DNA from 4 places in the Alteromonas sp. S015 genome. Region 3 is predicted to be linked to each of the others. Evidence: predicted binding sites of a transcription regulator. Region 3 holds the regulator's gene; each other region holds the start of a gene.

Region 1 (4,811 bases), on a different contig from region 3:
GTGCCCAATGCAGCAATTGCGCTAACGATAATACATAGGATGAAATGCCCACAAAGTCTCGCCAAATAGCGAGGCATTGAGCGCGAAGAAACTATCGCTTCGTTTGAATTATATATATGCATCGCAACCTCTATATTTTTCACACAACGAAGCTAATGATAATCATTACCATTATTAAATCAAGAAAATAAATTGGCTACATCTAGAAAAATAATCAAACGAGGAAGCGTATTTCCAGAGAGCTAGCAGGCGCATTTTTAGAATAGTTTTTTTCACATACGCCTTTTCCTATGGATTACCAAAGGATGGCCTGCTTCGAATTACACCGGCATTAAAAAAGGCACTGTTTCCAGTGCCCTTTCGTGTTAACTACTGACGACGAAAAGTCCGCTGTCATCCGCATCAATGCGTATAGTTGATTCCGGCACCAACTCACCAGCAAGCAATTGGTGCGCAAGTGGGTTTTCTACCTGTACTTGTATTGCCCGTTTAAGCGGACGGGCACCAAATACAGGGTCAAAGCCCGCGTCGGCCAATTTATCCATTGCAGCACTAGAAAGAGTGAGTTTGTACCCTTTTTCTGCAAGCCTTGCGCGAAGAGAAGCAAGCTGAATTTTGGCAATAGACTTAATTTGCTCTTTCCCTAATGGATGGAACACCACGATATCATCTACGCGGTTTATGAACTCTGGTCTGAAATGTTGCCCGACTACATTCATTACCGACGCTTTCATATCGTCGTACTGACTTTCGTTGTGCTTATCTTGAATGATGTCTGAACCTAAGTTTGACGTCATGATCACAACCGTATTTTTGAAATCTACCGTGCGCCCCTGTCCATCTGTTAGTCTACCGTCATCCAACACCTGAAGCAGAATGTTAAATACGTCTGGATGCGCCTTTTCCACTTCGTCCAATAATATTACAGAGTACGGTTTACGGCGCACCGCTTCAGTTAAGTAACCACCTTCTTCATAGCCAACGTAGCCAGGAGGCGCACCTACTAAACGAGCTACCGAGTGTTTCTCCATAAACTCAGACATATCGATGCGTATCATGGCATTTTCAGTATCGAACATAAAGCCGGCCAAGGCTTTGCAGAGCTCAGTTTTGCCCACGCCCGTTGGCCCTAAAAACAGGAATGAACCAATTGGCCGATTTGGATCGGCAAGCCCAGCACGTGAACGGCGGATGGCGTTTGATACCGCTTCAACCGCTTCTTCTTGTCCAACAACCCGTTTGTGAAGCACGTCTTCCATACGCAACAACTTTTCGCGCTCGCCCTCAAGCATTCGCGCTACGGGTATCCCTGTCCAACGTGATAGCACATCAGCAATTTCAATGTCCGTCACTTTGTTCTTAAGTAACGTAGTCTCACGCGTTTCGTTTTCAGCCGCTTGCTCTAGCTTTGCTTCAAGCTCAGGAATACGTCCATATTGAAGCTCCGACATACGATTTAAATCAGACGCGCGTCGGGCAATTTCCAAATCTAACTTTGCTTGTTCAAGCTCTCCCTTGATGGTTTGGGTTCCTTGCATGGCATCTTTTTCATCCAGCCACACTTTTTCTAGCTCTGAATACTTGGCTTCTGCTTGCTCGCGCTCTAGTTCAATCATTTCAAGGCGCTTGTGGCTGGCGTCGTCGGTTTCTTTAGCAAGTGCCTGCTCTTCCAGTTTAAGCTGGATAATACGACGCTCTAAGCGGTCCATATCTTCAGGCTTCGAGTCTATTTGCAAACGAATGCTGGACGCGGCTTCATCGATAAGGTCAATGGCTTTATCAGGCAATTGACGGTCACTAATATAACGGTGTGACAAACTTGCCGCTGCGACAATTGCAGGGTCGGTGATATCTACCGAATGATGTAATTCATAACGTTCTTTGAGGCCTCGAAGAATGGCAATGGTGTCTTCCACACTTGGTTCTTCAACCAATACTTTTTGAAAACGACGTTCAAGCGCTGCGTCTTTTTCAATATATTGGCGATATTCGTCTAGCGTGGTTGCGCCAACGCAGTGAAGTTCGCCACGCGCTAACGCTGGCTTTAACATATTGCCCGCATCCATTGCACCATCGCCTTTGCCAGCGCCTACCATGGTGTGCAGTTCATCAACAAACAGAATGACGCGACCTTCTTCTTTAGCCAGCTCATTAAGCACAGCTTTAAGACGCTCTTCAAACTCACCGCGGTATTTAGCCCCCGCCACCAACGCCCCCATATCTAGGGCAAGAACACGCTTATTCTTCAACCCTTCAGGCACTTCTCCGTTAATGATGCGCTGAGCCAAACCTTCAACAATCGCCGTTTTACCCACACCCGGCTCACCAATGAGTACTGGGTTATTTTTGGTTCTGCGCTGCAGCACTTGAACGGTACGGCGAATTTCGTCATCACGCCCTATCACGGGGTCAAGCTTGCCTTGCTCAGCTCGCTCAGTTAAATCAGTAGTATATTTTTCAAGGGCCTGGCGCACGTCTTCTGCATTAGGGTCCGTCACTTTTTGGCCACCACGCATATCGTCTATCGCGCTTTCAATGGCCTCTTTATTGATATTCAGGCTTTTAAGAATTTCTCCCAGCCGCCCTTTATCTTGTAGCGCCGCCAAGACGAATATTTCCGAGGTGATATATTCGTCTTTTCGCTGCTGCGCTATCTTGTCGCAAAGATTTAGCAAAATGCCACTGTCTTTACTTAATTGAACATCGCCCCCAATACCTTCAATACGAGGTAGGCGCTCAATAGCTTGGCTTAGCGCTGAGCGTAGCGCATTTACATTGATTTTTGCTTGGTCAAGCAATGGGCGCACTGAACCACCCTGCTGATTTAGCATGGCAGTCATTAAATGAACAGGTTCAATGTATTGATGATCTCGCCCCAATGCGAGTGATTGAGCATCGGATATTGCGAGCTGAAATTTACTGGTAAATCTGTCTAATCTCATAATCTCAACCTAATAAATGAACAATTATTTATGTTCTATTTATGTAGGCTGTACAATTGCGATTCAAGTACGAGATTAAAAAGTTAGGCAAAAAGACAATAAATAGTGACGCGACTTTGATTTAGCGCAAACATTTTGCAGGGTTTAACGTTGGCAAATGAATAGTATCAAAGAATACCTATCACGCTCACCATGCGTCCCGTCGAGCGCTTATTTTGATGTGTTGCTCTGCGATGAGAATAAAAGCGCGGCTCGTCAGAGTATGTACATAGATTGCTTTGGGTAACGTTCTCAACGCCTTCTTGTTGCAATTGCACCTGCGCCACTAGCGGCAAATCTAGTAAATACTTCCCTTTATTACTGCTTTTGGCTACGGCGCCGTCTATATGACGAAACTTACTAGCTAATAAAGCATCAACCTCATAACAACTACCACTGATTGCAGGCCCTATCCAAGCTATAAGTTTATTTGGTCCACACTTAAAACGCGACATAGTATTCTTGATAATGTAACTTTCAAGCCCTTTCCAACCCGCGTGAACTGCGGCGACTTCTTGACCACTTTCATCACATAAAAGTATAGGCACACAATCTGCGGTCATGACCGCACAACAATGTGATTTCGACGCAGAATAGGATGCATCGGCCATTGTATCTACGCTAGGAAGTGACACCACACGATTACTGTGAACTTGCTCTAACCACGTGATTTTTTCGCTGTGTGGGATTAAGCTTCTATTGGCTTTAACTAATAGAAGGTCATCACCCACGTGAGCCCCAACGTTCAAGCCTGCAAAATCACCGATGCTCGTGCCTCCTGCTCTTGTCGTTGTATAAGCAACAACGTTAGAAGGGCATGACCACGCTGGCGTAATGAATTCCAGCGTGGATGAATTAGGTGAATTTGCAGCGGACAATGTCACAAGTCTTACTCCCTGCTTAAAGCATATCTTGTGGATTTTCCGCGGTGTCCTTTTTCACGGCTTTGAGTAAGTCCTGCATATCTTGAGGGAGAGGTGCTTTCCATGTCATCCACTCTTCCGTTTCAGGATGAAACAGTGAGAGTTGAGCGGCGTGCAATGCCTGACGCTGGAAACCACGAAGAGCGGCGATAAATTCCTCAGAGGCGCCTTTAGGTAAACGAGGGCGTCCGCCATAAACCTGATCACCTAGCAATGGGTGCTTAATATGGGCCATATGAACACGAATTTGGTGGGTACGGCCAGTTTCAAGCTTCAAACGCAGGTGCGTATACGCGCGGAACTTTTCAATAACGCGATAATGCGTTACTGCAGGTTTGCCCATCTCGCGAACTGCCATGTGCGTACGTTTTGTGGCGTGTCGACCAATAGGCGCATCTACAATACCACCAGCAACCATTGTTCCTAAGGCAACGGCTTCGTATTCACGACTCATTTCCCGACGCTGCAATTGGTCGACAAGGTGTGTTTGCGCAGGTATTGTTTTTGCCACTACCATCAACCCAGTGGTATCTTTATCGAGTCGGTGCACAATACCAGCTCGCGGTACTTTATCTATTTCCGGGCAATGATTAAGTAACGCATTCAATACCGTACCGCTTGGGTTCCCGGCCCCCGGATGCACGACCAAATCAGCAGGTTTGTTTATGACTAAAATATGCTCATCTTCATAAACAATATTTAGCGCGATGTCTTGTGCTTCGCTTGTAACCTGTACGTCCATTTCGGCCTGTACAGTAACGAGTTCATCCATTTGCATTTTGTGGCGAGGCACGGTGATTACGTCACCGTTTACAGAGACATTCCCCTCTTGAATCCAAGTTTTTAACTTAGAACGGGAATATTCAGGGAACAAATCAGCCAAAACCTGATCTAACCGTAAGCCAAA
Region 2 (4,811 bases), on a different contig from region 3:
GCATCCTTTAAAAATGCAGACTGACTTTCATTCCAATAAGGCGCTTCATGAAGATGTTGGCTCTTATTCAGCCCTCGATGTGTTTCAAAAAATTCAGCAATTTCTTCGTCTGAACTACCTAAACCGAGTTGGCTAAATAGACTATTCATTGTGGGTTGCTCAGTAAACATAACGCCTCCTTGGGTTATTAATTAAGGGCAAGGCAAAACGCCATATACGTCATACTTACCTAACGCTTTTGTGCCCTATCGGCTTAATGAATAGTTACCCCTGGCACTGCCCTTGAGATCACATGTTAAAGGTACTCAGCAAACTCTTCTGGCGTTATCACCTCTCCTTCTTCAGCGGGCACAGGACATACAATGACCATTAATTCATCTTGCGTCATGCCTGGTACCCACTTGCTAAGAAACTCTTCAGTACTTAATTCCATCGCTTCACAGTGCGCCCAGTCTTCGGTTGCCCATAGTAGTGCAAGCTCAGCATCAGGCCAAACTGGGACCCCATCTTCCTCATCGGTAGTTAGCATAACGCAGCCGTGCTCGTCTTTAAGAATGAAGAGTTTCTCTTCAGTTTTTATCGTTGCAAGGCTAGCTTCTAATCGTTGAAATGCGTTTTTCTCCAATAAAGGATGTAATTGTGACATAAAATTCTCTCTTAAATTTTGCTATTTACATGCCTTTAAAATTAGGCACAGTGGGTACATTTATTGGAAGCGGTTAACATGCTTTAGAAACGCTTTCTATTATCTCCGCTAGACCCACTCGTCTGACTTGCTTCATGCTGTGCACATAAACCTTAAACGATACGTTTTCTAACGTTTCAATTTTGGTCACTTTCACACTATCAGGCAGCTGACTCTCAACATTGGTAGGTAATACGGCAATACCACCCTCGCTTTGCAAATTATTAAGTGCAAGATTCAACGAATTGGTTCTTAACTTTGCATCTCGAAGTTGAGGATAAGCAGTAAGCAACCAATCTCTTGCTTTTGTTCCCCAATCGATAGCCACAAAATCGGCCGCATCAATTGTCTCTGATATCTGCCCAATTTTATATAGCGCTAAATCTTGCTCAAGCAGCACATCGCTGTTTACTTCTTCAGATTTCAATGGTTCAGTGGAGAAAGACAGGTCGGTCACTCGTTCGTGCAATTGTCTAGACAGCGTGTCTAAGGTGAGTACTTCAGCCTTTACTGACCAATCTGGAAACGTATTGTGTAAATGACTGAGCATCTGAGGCAATAGCAATTCGCTCGCTAACTGTGTTGCGCCGCAAACCACGTATTCAGAGGATTGAATTTGAAGTTCTTGCTTTGCTTCGTTTAGCGTTGCGCACAATTGTTTGGCGTAAGGCAGAAGTTTCTCACCAGATTGCGTGAGCTGTATACTGTTGCGTTGCCTGATAAAAAGCGTGGTATGAAAATACTCTTCAAGTAGCTTAATGCGCGCACTGACGGCTGATTGAGTGAGGTAAAGGTTTTCTGCCGCTTTACCAAAGTGACGAGTTTTAGCCACCTCTATAAAGGTGGTGAGAAAGCGTATATCCATGCTTGTTGTACAACCGAATCAAAGTAGCTCTAAATTGACACAGATAATACGGCAAGTAAACACAAAAGCACAGAAGCGCACCGCTATAAACGGTACGCTTTACTAAAATTTCACCAACTCGTTGAATTAATACTCTTCTTGGTGCAGGCGACGCTGTTTATCACGGCGTTGCAGGTCACGCTTCTGTTTTTCCTTTACTGTACTTTGACGTTTGGAATTTGGCTTTTTAGCGTGAAAATCTTCCTCTTCTACCGAGTCCCATTCATCACGCTGGTAACGATAGTCTTTACTCATTGACTTCTCTAGGTTGTTAACACACTTTAATTATTAACGTAAGCGAAAAAATAGAAAACGAATTTTAATCATCGTAGCGATAAGAATTTTTGATTATTCCGAACAACGATTTCATAGATTCTCTGCATACTTCTGCCTAACGCCCATGTCGCCGCGATACGGTTTCAGATAGTAATACCAAAATAAAAAAATATATCAATTATTTACAAATATTTAGGAAAGGTTAATGCAATTCCAGTAATGTCATTCGCTAGGATAATTCTCAAATAAAACCCAAGAGGCCTCATAGTTTTTTTACCCGTTAAAAATTTTTTATTGATAAGAGAAAAATCTTTTGTTTTATCTTCGTTTTTAATTATCTTAAAAGTGCGCTGAACAAAACATTACGTTGGGTACAACATGAAAAGTTTAGCTATTCGACAATCTGCAAAACCTTACATTGACCGTCAGAAGTTTCCATACGGTTTTCGTAAATCAGGTGACTTCAGCATTACTGAAGCCGATCTTTTAACCCACTACGGCAAAACATTGCTAGGACTAGAAAACGGCGAGCTATCGCCTGAAAGTGATGATGAGAGACATTTTGTCGAATTCGTTACTGGTAAAGTTGAGGCTAGCAATAACCTAGAAAAAGCCTGGGCGAAATACGTGAGATTAGCTAGGGGCAAAAAACACTTCTACACCCTTCACAGCAGTGCAAGTAACCAGTCAGACTATGATGAAGATTATACTGATGAAGAATTCGATGTAGCATAATGCTACATCATTGCTAAAAAGCTCGCTCCGGCGAGCTTTTTAGTAATTGAACAAATGATCTCAATCAACGTCAGACAAGAACAAAATGAAGAAATATTAAGGACTGTCTACACTTAGTAGTAATACAGAGCGATGTGCAGTGAATCATGCATTTCATTCTGAATAACAAGCCCATGCAAAGGAGGCGCAACGATGATAATTAGTTCAAAACAGCTTACTCACTTTTCTATACATGCCATTGATGACAAAGTGGGCGGCATCCGCGATATCCTTTTCGACGATGAAACCTTCACAGTTCGCTACCTGGTCGCAGATACCAATACGTGGCTACCACTTAGCCGCAAAGTAGTAATATCACCTATATCTGTCACGCAACTAGATGAAGATAGTGAGTCTGTTCATATCAATATGACAGTTGATACATTAAAAAACAGCCCCTCTATTGATGAACATAAACCTGTGTCACGTGAATACGAAGAAAATCTCTTCAAATATTTTGGTTACGGATACTATTGGATTGGACCAGGAGCATGGGGGGAGTTCGCTCATCCGAATGAACTGGTCGAACTACAACACGCTGAAGAGTCTGAAACTGAACACCCGAAAAAAAACACCAACCACCTAAGAGCAGTAGGCGAAGTCGGTGGATATGAGGTAGCTACAACCACTGATAACGTGGGCCACATTAGTAACTTCGTTATTGATACCGAGAGCTGGGAGATAATTATGTTAGTGGTAGATACCAACAACTGGCTTCCGGGTGGTAAACACCTCGCGCTTCTACCTAGTGATATTAAGAGTATCGACTGGGCGGCGCACAGCGTAGTCGTGAATTTAAGTCACGACGAATTGGTTGATAGACCTGAAGTGGAAAGTGAAAAAATATCTGAAGAAGGGTACGTGTCTATGCTTTGCGAGCAATTGAAAAAAACGTAAATTAACAACCGAAAAATGCCACTGTTGGCGATTTTTGGTAAGAAACTTTACAATGTCCGTTGATAAAGGCGGACATTGTAACTGAAGATACAAAGAAAAGATTACTCGCAGAAAAATTCGTACATCAAAGCAATTAGACGCTTAACGCGCTCGTCTGCTAAGCGGTAGTAAATAGTTTGACCTTCCCTTCTTGTAGCTACCATCTTTGATTCTCGCAGTAGCGCAAGGTGCTGAGAAATTACTGGCTGCGAAACGCTAATAACTTCGAGAAGTTCGGTTACCGATTTTTCCTCCTTTAGTAACGAACAAAGCACCATGAGGCGCGTTTTATTCGCGAACTGCTTCAGGAAGATTTCGGCTTCCGCAGCGTGTTCCATTATATCATCTGAACCTATTACCATATCCTCGGACATAAGCACTCTCTATTTGTAAAGTATTTCGGCACCAATTTAGCCATTTACTATACTAAAGTATAAAACATTTTGCCGACCTGCCAATTTATGCGACGAACTCCTGTATTTTACATTGTATTATTACGCCTACGCCCATAAATTAGATTTACCTTATTTATAGTTTAGCTTAACCAAATTAAGGTTACAGAGAAAAATATGCTTATAGACATCAAAACACGAATAGAAAACATTGACGTGAACTTGCGTACTGTATCTGCGGAGCAAGCCGCCAGTGAGTGTCGATATAATAATGGTACACTGATAGATGTACGAGAAAATGCCGAAGTTGCCGATCAGCCCGTTCCGTCTGCGCTTCATATTCCACGCGGCGTTCTTGAAATGAAAGCACTGGAACAGTTTAAAGATGCTTCAGCACCACTTTACATTCACTGCGCGTCAGGCGTAAGGGCAAAGCTCGCAGCAGAACAGCTAATAAAGATGGGCTATGAGAATGTATCCGTTGTTACATGCCCAATACCTAGTATAAATCAAGCAAACGAGAAATGACTTTTTCACAATGTGTATGCTATAAGTAGCGTTAATGAAGAGTTTTAGGGCGCTGTATGCTGAAATCCACGTTAGAACAGTGGCGAATGTTCAAAGCTGTCGTCGATGCAGGCGGTTTTAATCAAGCTGCTGCTGAAGTTCACAAAAGTCAATCGAGCGTTCACCACGCGGTTCAAAAGCTTGAAAACGCCATAGGAATACCATTATTTGAGAATATTGGACGTAAAGTTCAGTTATCGCCACAAGGCGAACTCATGTATCGCCGCGCTTCGTTCTTGCTTAGCGAAGCACACAAGCTTGAGGCTGTCGCTAGTAG
Region 3 (4,811 bases):
TGGTATGCAGACGGCGTGGATAGTGATAGTGCGCTATCAATTGCCCGCGCTTTAGAATTACGGTCTGAACATCCAATTGCCAAAGCCTTTAATGAGGATAAAGCCCTTAGCGAGAAAATAGCCCTTAGCGAAAATAAGGCCTCTCGCGGTAGTGTCGATTCTAGCGAATGCCCTCTTCACAAAGTGACTAATTTTAACGTCACACCAGGAGGCGGTATCAGTGGTGAAATCAATGACACGTTGTTTTCTATGGGTTCTGCAGCATTCAGCGTTAACGAATCACAGCTAAAACTCATTGATGACTTCCCTTCAGCTAACGTGTTTCTTACGGTTAAGGGACATATTATGGCGGCGTATGAAGTGAAGGATACGCTGAGAGAAGATACGCAAGAAACGCTCGATATATTAGCTACAAGCCATACCCTTGCCGTTTTGAGTGGTGACACACAACAAAACGTTAACGCGCTTACCGCAACACTGCCTATTTCGACGGCTAAAGGTGGCCTAACACCAGAGCAAAAGTACGAAACCGTTCAAGCTATGCAGCAATCTGGTGCCAAAGTGATGATGATGGGTGACGGTATCAACGACGCGCCTGTTCTTGCCAGTGCTGATGTGGCGATTGCAGTGGGTAATGCCACCGACGTGGCTAAAACTGCCGCCGACGTGATATTACTTGGCGATCAGTTGCTTTCTGTGCCAGAACTTATTCGAACTGCGCATCAAGTGAAGCAAAAAATAAGGCAAAATATTGGTTGGTCGGTAGGTTACAACGTCTTGATCTTACCTTTCGCCGTATCTGGACTACTTTCTCCATGGATGGCTGTTGTTGGTATGTCGTTAAGCAGTATTATTGTAGTTACAAACTCAACGCGACTTTTGAGCAAATAGCATGAGTATTATTTACGTATTGATTCCAATCGCCATCATTATCGTTGCCGTTGCTATCGTGATATTCTTTTGGGCGGTGAAAACCAATCAATTTGAAGACTTAGACCGTCAGGGTTACAGCATACTGTTTGACGATGATCTTCCGCCTGAAGAAAAAAAGCTCGCTGAGCAACGCAAGCAACTGCAAGACAGTAAAATAGATAAAAGCCAAGCGCCACATGGAAGGGATTAATTACTTCTCGGCCTTTCTAATTGGCTTAGCAGGCGGTGTGCACTGTGTAGGTATGTGCGGTGGAATAGTCGCGGCGCTCAGGATGGTATCGCCTAAAGGCGCTTCAGCACTGCCCTATACCCTTGCCTATAACATGGGGCGTATAGTGAGCTATACCATCGCTGGCGCAATGACCGGAGCACTTGGAAAAATAGCAGCAGACTATATCCCCCTTGCCAACTATGCCCTTTCTCTACTTAGCGGAGTTATGTTGCTTCTGTTAGCCTGCTATTTGGGCAAGTGGTGGACAGGCTTAGCGCTACTTGAAAATGCAGGTAAAGGACTCTTTTCCAAACTCCAGCCGTTATCTAAGCGCTTTTTGCCGTTCAAAACTCCTTTTAGTGCCATACCTTATGGGTTTATCTGGGGCTGGTTGCCTTGTGGACTCGTGTATTCAACACTGACTTGGTCACTGGCAGCGGGTAATGCGCTTGAAGGTGCTGCTACTATGTTTTTCTTCGGTTTAGGTACATTACCCACCTTGCTCGCTGCAAGCGCTGGCAGCCAATATATTATGCGTAGTTTTCAGCACCATCATTTTAGACAAATAATTGCAGTAATGATGGCAATATATGCCGCTTATGTTATTCATGAAGCAATCGTTTAAAAATGGGTGTATTATTGTCCGGTATTCTTTTAGAGAGCGTGCATTATGAGCAAAGGAAGCCAATTTTCTATTCACTGTCAAAACTGTAGTTTTAGTCACTTATGTTTACCGGTGGCGTTAAACAAGACAGAAATTGAGTCTCTTGACGATATAATCGAGCGTAAAAAGCCGCTTCACAAAGGTGATACGCTTATTCAAACTGGCGATAAGTTCCGTTCTCTATTCGCTGTGAGAACTGGCTCATTTAAATCTTTCGTAACTAATACTGAAGGTGAAGAACAGATTACAGGCTTCCATTTTCCTGGTGACATTATTGGTTTTGATGCCTTACGGGAAAACAGACATCAAAGTTATACCTCTGCCTTAGAAACCGCCATGGTCTGTGAACTGCCCTACGAAACCCTCGACGAAATGTCAGTACAATTTCCAAAGCTTCGCCACCAGATTATGAGCTTCATGAGCGCGGAAATAAAACAAGATCACGACATGATCATGCTTTTAAACAAGCGCACTGCCGAAGAGCGTCTATTGTACTTCATTTCACATTTGTCGCAGCGCTTTGAGGAGCGTGGTTTTTCGCACAGAGAATTCCACTTAACCATGACGCGTAACGAAATTGGAAACTATTTAGGATTGACGATAGAAACCATTAGTCGTCTGTTAAGTCGTTTTCAAAAAGACAACATCATAAAAGTGGACGGAAAACTAATCACTATTGTAGATTTCGATCTACTCAACACTAAATTAGCAGCGCTAAACGGTCCAAGCGTTGTCTGCGGATGATGTTTTTTTGTCTCGACAATGCGCGCGTAATGCGCGCTTTTTTATGCAATAACGTTTTGTAACATTCAGCTCCTTCTAACGTCTATCCCTTTCCGCCCCTCTATGTGTTTAATGAACATAAATATCAATGCTTAATAACTGGCTTGTAAAATTCTTGATCTAAAACAACTTACGTTTTTCACAATGTCGATTATAGTTATTATGAGCTATTTGTTAAAGAACATCGATTTGGACAGCCGCTACTAAGTTTCGTAGTTAAGGGGACGTTATGATTGAGTGTAAACGAATTCTGGCCGTGGTAGATGCCGAGCGCGATAACCAACCTGCACTTAGCCGAGCTTATGAACTCGCTTCAAAAACGGGCGCTTCAGTTATCGCTATGATGGTGGTTTATGATTTATCTTATGATATGGCGACGATGCTTAGCCCCGATGAACGCGAGTCAATGCGCGATGCGGTAACGAAAGAGCACGCTAAATGGTTAGCGACCCACTTAAGAGAACAAGGGTTCACAGAAACTGACATAGTTGTAGAGTGGAATAATCGTGCGTATGAGTCGATCATTTACTACACCCTAAACAACCAGATCGATATAGTGGTAAAGGCAACCAAAAAGCACGACGATCTTGCTTCTGTCATTTTCACGCCTACAGACTGGCATTTAATGCGTAAGTGCCCTCGCCCCGTGCTGCTCGTTAAAGAGCACGGCTGGCCAGAAGGCGGAGAGATTATTGCTGCGGTAAACGTAGGCAGCGAAGACGATGAACACGCCGCACTAAACGACAAACTTACCCTCATTGCTAATGACTACGCATCCTTACTAAAAGGTAACGTTAATTTGGTGAACAGCTACCCGTCAACGCCTCTAAACATTGCCATAGAAGTGCCTGAGTTCGACCCCGATACCTATCACGATGCGGTAAAAAATCACCATTTAAAGGAAATGCGAAGTCACGCGTTGAAGTATGGTATCCCTGAAAACAAATGTGTAGTAAGAGAAGGATTGCCAGAAAAGGTCATTCCTCAAGTGGCAAAAACACTAGATGCAGAGCTAGTCGTAATAGGCACCGTGGGGCGTGTAGGTATTTCAGCGGCCCTAATTGGTAACACTGCAGAACACGTGATTGACGAACTGAATTGCGATGTACTCGCCATTAAGCCTGATGGATTTGTGTCACCATTATCGGTGTAATCTTTACATCAGCCTTATGTAGCAGCGAACACGGTACGCCACCAACAAAATTAACTTCACAGGCATGGTCTCGAAAAGGCGCTTTAATGTATAATGGTGGCTTTATCACAAACTAAGCTAGTTAATTATGAGTTTAGGCACAAACAGTGCTGACGCGTCGCCATTAAATGCTGCGCAAAGTAAGCAAAAGTACAACTTCAACAAACTTCAGAAACGACTTCGCCGGAATGTGGGTAAAGCCATTGGCGATTTCGGTATGATTGAAAACAACGACAAAGTCATGGTGTGCTTATCTGGCGGTAAAGACAGCTACACCATGCTTGATATTCTATTGTTTTTAAAGAAGATTGCGCCTATTCACTTTGATATCGTTGCGGTTAATCTTGATCAAAAGCAGCCTGGTTTCCCAGAACATATCTTGCCTGAATATCTAAAGAGCATTGGCGTTGACTACAAAATTGTAGAAGAAGACACCTACTCGATTGTTAAAGACAAAATTCCAGAGGGAAAGACGACATGCTCCCTCTGTTCTCGCTTGCGCCGTGGTATTTTGTACCGCACAGCAAAAGAACTTGGTGCCACTAAAATTGCATTAGGTCATCACCGCGACGACATGCTAGAAACATTCTTCCTCAATATGTTCCATGGTGGCAAGCTAAAATCCATGCCGCCAAAACTGGTGAGCGACAACGGTGAACACATCGTCATTCGTCCGTTAGCATACTGCACAGAAAAAGACATTGAGAAATATTCTCAGGCCGTTGAATTTCCGATTATTCCATGTAATCTTTGTGGTTCACAAGAAAATCTACAGCGCCAAAACATAAAGGCTATGCTTCAAGACTGGAACCGTCGCTTCCCAGGCCGTATAGAGTCGATGTTTCGTGCGCTTCAAAACGTAGCACCTTCACATTTAATCGACAGCAACCTTTATGATTTTAAAGCGATAGCTACCCAAGACGGCCCAGTTGAAGATGGCGATATCGGGTTCGATGAACCTTCTTTTACTACAGAAAATAGTACGGACTTCAGTGATGAAGATAATGCTATTGAAGTTATAAACATTA
Region 4 (4,811 bases), on a different contig from region 3:
CGAACGAACCGTAAATCGATGCAGTTACGAGTGTGCTTAAAAGTGCTTTATTCATAAACGTCCAAGTAGAAATGTGTTTTCCGCCACTCTTTTCATCATTTTTTATCTCTTTAGTAATGAGTTGCTGAAATAGGGGGGCTAGGCTGTGACATAACGTCTTCCTTAACTTACCAAAATAAAACCCTCTAAAGCAAATGATAATAATTACCATTTGCTTTTTTGGTTGGCTGATTTACTCACTCGGTTACGTGTATTTCGGACTAAAACCATGGCTTTAGCGTCACGCTTTTTCTAATGTATGCAAAAGTTCGCTTAAGCCTATAATGTTACCGGGTTAAACGAACAAACTTTTCGGCTAACTCATCTAAGGACTCTTTATTTTTAGGGTCTGGCTTAACCACATCAATAGGGCATACCGCTACGCAAGTAGGCGCATCGTAATGCCCCACGCATTCCGTACAGCGCAAAGGGTCTATTTCATACACTTTGTTGCCCACGCTTATAGCGGTATTGGGGCATTCTGGCTCGCACATGTCGCAGTTAATACAACTATCAAGAATATGCAGCGCCATGCGTTATGCCTTACTCATGCTTGCAGAGTCTGCGGCATTTTTCGTTTTGCGAAACGGGTTGCGGGTATCAACACCCTCATCTAGGTTTCGCAGCAATAGGGCAAAATCTAGATCCACAGTATAAGGTAGCGGTATTCTTACTTGGTGTCCGGAACCTTTGGCATCGGTGATAGGATGGTTTTTCTTATCCAGCATCTCACTGAGAGTGAAGGTGATGTTACCGCTTGGCGTCATCAACTCTAGCGAGTCACCCACACAGAATTTGTTTTTTACACCAATAATTGCAAACCCAGTAGCTTCGCAACGACCTATTACTTCACCCACAAATTGCTGTTTATTGCTAACCGAGTGACCATACTCATAGTTCTGATAGGCTTGGTGCGCATGGCGACGCAAGAACCCTTCGGTATAACCTCGGTGGGCCAAGGTTTCCAAGCTTCCCATTAACGCACTATCGAATGGCTTTCCTGCTACCGCGTCGTCAATTGCTTTGCGATAAACTTGTGCGGTTCGGGCACAGTAGTAATGTGATTTAGTGCGGCCCTCTATTTTTAAACTATGCACGCCCATTTGGGTTAACTTGTCTACATGTTGCACGGCACGCAGATCTTTAGAATTCATAATATACGTGCCATGTTCGTCTTCAAAAGCTGGCATCAGTTCACCAGGCTTTTCCTTTTCTTCTAACATGAACACTTGGGAGCTTGGCGAGCCTTCACCAAGGGTAGGAATTACCACTTGAGGCGTTGTAACTGCCTTATCAATTTCGCTGGCTTGAACGATGTCGCCAGTTTCGTTCTCCTTGCCTGTATTAACATCGTAAGACCATCGACAAGCATTGGTACAAGTGCCTTGATTCGGATCGCGTTTATTCATATATCCAGACAATAAGCAGCGTCCCGAATACGCCATACAAAGCGCGCCATGCACAAACACTTCCAATTCCATGTCTGGAACATGCTCGCGAATAGTTTCAATTTCTTCCAAAGAGAGCTCTCTGGACAAAATAACGCGCTCTATGCCTTGATTCTGCCAAAACTTCACCGTGGCGTAGTTCACCGCATTGGCCTGTACACTTAAATGAATAGGCATTTCAGGGAAGGCGTCGCGCACCATCATAATCAGTCCTGGGTCTGACATAATTAACGCATCGGGCTTCATAGCAATTACTGGTGAAATATCTTTTAAGTAAGTGCGTAGCTTACTGTTGTGGGGAGCAATGTTGCTTACTATGTAGAACTTTTTACCTAGAGCGTGTGCTTCTTTTATGCCTATCGCTAAGTTCTCAAGGCTGAATTCGTTATTTCTTACGCGAAGCGAGTAGCGTGGCTGCCCAGCATAAACAGCATCAGCGCCATAGGCAAAGGCGTAGCGCATGTTGCGCAAGCTGCCTGCAGGTGCAAGCAGCTCTGGCGCGATTAACGTTTGGTTTGGCAATGTTGAAGCTGAGTCTTCATGTAGGTTAGAAGAGCTGCGATTAGGTGATAATTTTGAAGTCATAGATAAAAACCGCTACTAGACGCTTTAAACAAGGCGGCGGATTCTATAAGCCGCAACATACCTCAACAAGCCAAACGAAGCCTGGCTTTGACCGAGATCAAATAATTCATCATTGCTTACGTTTGTAAGCGCGTTAGCAGTACGGAGGCTAGCAATTTCATTTATTACAGATGCCGCCTTAGTGCATAACTCAATTAGTAAAAGTCCAGCCTGTTCACAGCTCAACCAAAAACAGCCTATTAAAACGATGAACTGCCATGGGCAAAAGCCGACACATAGGGTAGGCTAGAAATTCACAATAATAAGGACTAACTGCATGCTGCAATTGAACATTTTTCAAAAAGCGGCGCGACGGGTAAAAGCATCGGGTCAATCGGCCATTGCGATTACGATACTGTTTGTCGTGTCTACCTCTTCAGCTTTGGCTGCGTTGCCAAGTATTGGTGAATTCACCAGTGAAATGATTAAAAAAGACGGGTTGATCCCCGTTTATTATGACGATGAAAGCGACAAAGTTTACTTGGCAGTGCCAACAAGCAACGCCGAGTATTTGTTTCAAAGCAGCTTGCCCTACGGTGTGGGCTCTAATGATATCGGCCTTGATCGTGGCCAGCTAGGCAATACGCGTTTAGTAAGCTTTGAAAAATTTGGTAATAAGCTTTTATTAAAGCAGCACAATACCAAATACCGCGCAACTCATGGCAGCGATGCTGAAAAACAGAGCATTAATGAAGCTTTCGCTGATTCAGTTATTGCCGGTTTTACGCTGGTAGCAAAAAGCGACGGAGCTAGCCTTATCGACTATACGCCTTTTCTGTTAAGTGATATTCACGGTATAGGAAACCGTATGGCGCGCACCAACCAAGGTAGCTTCAGCGTTGATAAAATGCGAAGCGGTGTTTACTTACCTAAAACAAAAGGCTTTGAAAAGAATACTGAATTAGAAGCTTTAGTCACTTTTGCTGGTAAAAAACCGGGCGAATACGTGCAGCAAGTTGCGCCCGATCCAGAAAGTTTGTCGGTGCACTTACATCATTCGTTTGTGGCACTGCCTGACGACAACTATACGCCCCGAGCGTACCACCCATACTCAGGCTATTGGAAGTTCAGTTACTTTGATTATTCAACGCCGATCAGCGAGCCTACCGAACAGCGTTTTATTACCCGTCATCGTTTACACAAGAAAACCCCGCACGCTGCAATGAGCGAAGCAGTAGAGCCTATAGTGTATTACCTAGACCCTGGTATTCCAGAACCGGTTATGACCGCGCTTAAAGAAGGAGCGAGCTGGTGGAATCAAGCCTATGAAGCTGCAGGTTATAAAGATGCGTTTCAGGTGAAAGTACTGCCCGAGGGGGCCGACCCCATGGACGTGCGCTACAACGTCATAAACTGGGTACATCGCGCAACGCGCGGCTGGTCTTATGGTTCGTCGGTTGTTGACCCGCGTACGGGGGAAATTATTAAAGGTCACGTTACACTTGGTTCACTGCGTGTAAGACAAGATTATTTAATTGCCCTTGGCCTAACCAGCCCTTTTAAGGACGGCAACACCGACACCACTGCACAGCAAGAAATGGCTTTAGACCGCATTAGGCAGCTTTCAGCCCACGAAGTAGGGCACACATTGGGTATAGCCCACAACTTTGCGGCGAGTGAAAATAACCGTGCGTCGGTAATGGATTATCCTCACCCCAAAATTAGTATTAAAAATGGCAAAATTAGCCTGGAAGGTGCTTATGATAAAGGTATTGGTACATGGGACATTCATGCTGTAGCGTATGGCTATCAAGACTTTGCCAGCGACGTAGAGGCAACCGAAGCCTTGGCAAAAATTATCGTAAAAGGCCGTAATGAGGGTTTAAGCTTTAAGTCAGACCCAGATACCCGCAGCAGTCGTCACGCATCAGCAAACGGCCATATGTGGGAAAACGGTAGTAATCCGCTAGATGCCTTCGATGAAATTTCACAAGTGCGCGAACTGGCGTTAGCCAATTTAGGTTTAGACACCTTAAGCCCAAACAGCAGTTTATCCTCGCTTGAAAATGCTCTAGTGCCTATTTACTTACTCCACCGTTATCAGTTAGAAGCCGTTGCAAAGCAAGTAGGCGGCTTGGTATATGAATACGAGCGCAAAGGTGACTACACCAAGGCACAGGGCCAGCAGTTTGTAGCAACAGCTGTGCAGCAGCGCGCCATGCAGCAGTTAATTACTGCCACCACCGCTGATTACCTGACTATACCTGAATCGGTACTAGCCCTTATTCCACCCACCGCATACGGTGATGACGTTACTCGCGAGCACTTCAAGGGCAAAATGGGCTTAATGTTAGACCCTGTTTCTGCCGCTGCTTCGGCATCTAACTTCGCGTTTGAGTTGCTATTGCACCCAGAACGATTAAATCGTTTAGAGTGGCAAACAAGAAGCATTAAAGACAGACGCAAAAAAGTAGGCGTTGCTATGCTGGTGAAGCAAATACTTAACGTACATTGGTATAAGAATAAGTCGCAAAGTCCACTAGCAAAACGCTTACAGCTTGTGGCGCTAAATGCGGTTATGAGAGCGGTAACTAACGATGAGCTGGCGCCTGAAGTAAGAATGGAAGCCGAACTTGCCCTGCTTGAATTCAGCGAGTGGCTAGACGATGAAGCCGACGACAATCGCTATGAAATACTGAAAGAGCAATTCGATACTTACTGGGCCAATAAAACGTGGCCAAGTACTTTTGAAGTAGAACC

The links. The regulator FNR, encoded in region 3, switches genes on or off when oxygen is low (the NO sensors DNR and NnrR bind a similar motif). The targets are predictions, from matches to a motif close to TTGATCTAGATCAA.
Region 1: clpB (ATP-dependent chaperone ClpB) is a predicted target of FNR. The motif match lies at 3,059-3,072, and genes of this name have one in related genera.
Region 2: V7R42_RS11155 (PRC-barrel domain-containing protein) is a predicted target of FNR. The motif match lies at 2,655-2,668, and genes of this name have one in related genera.
Region 4: trhP (prephenate-dependent tRNA uridine(34) hydroxylase TrhP) is a predicted target of FNR. The motif match lies at 2,160-2,173, and genes of this name have one in related genera.

What each region holds. Positions count from the first base shown of each region.
Region 1 is NZ_JAZETO010000008.1:230,360-235,170, reverse strand. It holds gene V7R42_RS16225 (hypothetical protein) at 1-122, opposite strand, end outside; gene clpB (ATP-dependent chaperone ClpB) at 366-2,942, opposite strand; gene pgeF (peptidoglycan editing factor PgeF) at 3,110-3,865, opposite strand; gene rluD (23S rRNA pseudouridine(1911/1915/1917) synthase RluD) at 3,882-4,811, opposite strand, start outside.
Region 2 is NZ_JAZETO010000005.1:148,326-153,136, forward strand. It holds gene V7R42_RS11130 (DUF2789 domain-containing protein) at 1-170, opposite strand, end outside; gene V7R42_RS11135 (DUF2750 domain-containing protein) at 296-646, opposite strand; gene V7R42_RS11140 (LysR family transcriptional regulator) at 720-1,550, opposite strand; gene V7R42_RS11145 (hypothetical protein) at 1,677-1,844, opposite strand; gene maoP (DUF413 domain-containing protein) at 2,244-2,600, shown strand; gene V7R42_RS11155 (PRC-barrel domain-containing protein) at 2,793-3,536, shown strand; gene V7R42_RS11160 (ArsR/SmtB family transcription factor) at 3,638-3,949, opposite strand; gene V7R42_RS11165 (rhodanese-like domain-containing protein) at 4,145-4,495, shown strand; gene V7R42_RS11170 (LysR family transcriptional regulator) at 4,552-4,811, shown strand, end outside.
Region 3 is NZ_JAZETO010000006.1:236,135-240,945, forward strand. It holds gene V7R42_RS13080 (heavy metal translocating P-type ATPase) at 1-891, shown strand, start outside; gene ccoS (cbb3-type cytochrome oxidase assembly protein CcoS) at 893-1,123, shown strand; gene V7R42_RS13090 (sulfite exporter TauE/SafE family protein) at 1,110-1,769, shown strand; gene fnr (fumarate/nitrate reduction transcriptional regulator Fnr) at 1,815-2,552, shown strand; gene uspE (universal stress protein UspE) at 2,821-3,744, shown strand; gene ttcA (tRNA 2-thiocytidine(32) synthetase TtcA) at 3,872-4,811, shown strand, end outside.
Region 4 is NZ_JAZETO010000005.1:90,972-95,782, reverse strand. It holds gene V7R42_RS10930 (TonB-dependent siderophore receptor) at 1-55, opposite strand, end outside; gene V7R42_RS10925 (YfhL family 4Fe-4S dicluster ferredoxin) at 327-572, opposite strand; gene trhP (prephenate-dependent tRNA uridine(34) hydroxylase TrhP) at 576-2,072, opposite strand; gene V7R42_RS10915 (zinc-dependent metalloprotease) at 2,389-4,811, shown strand, end outside.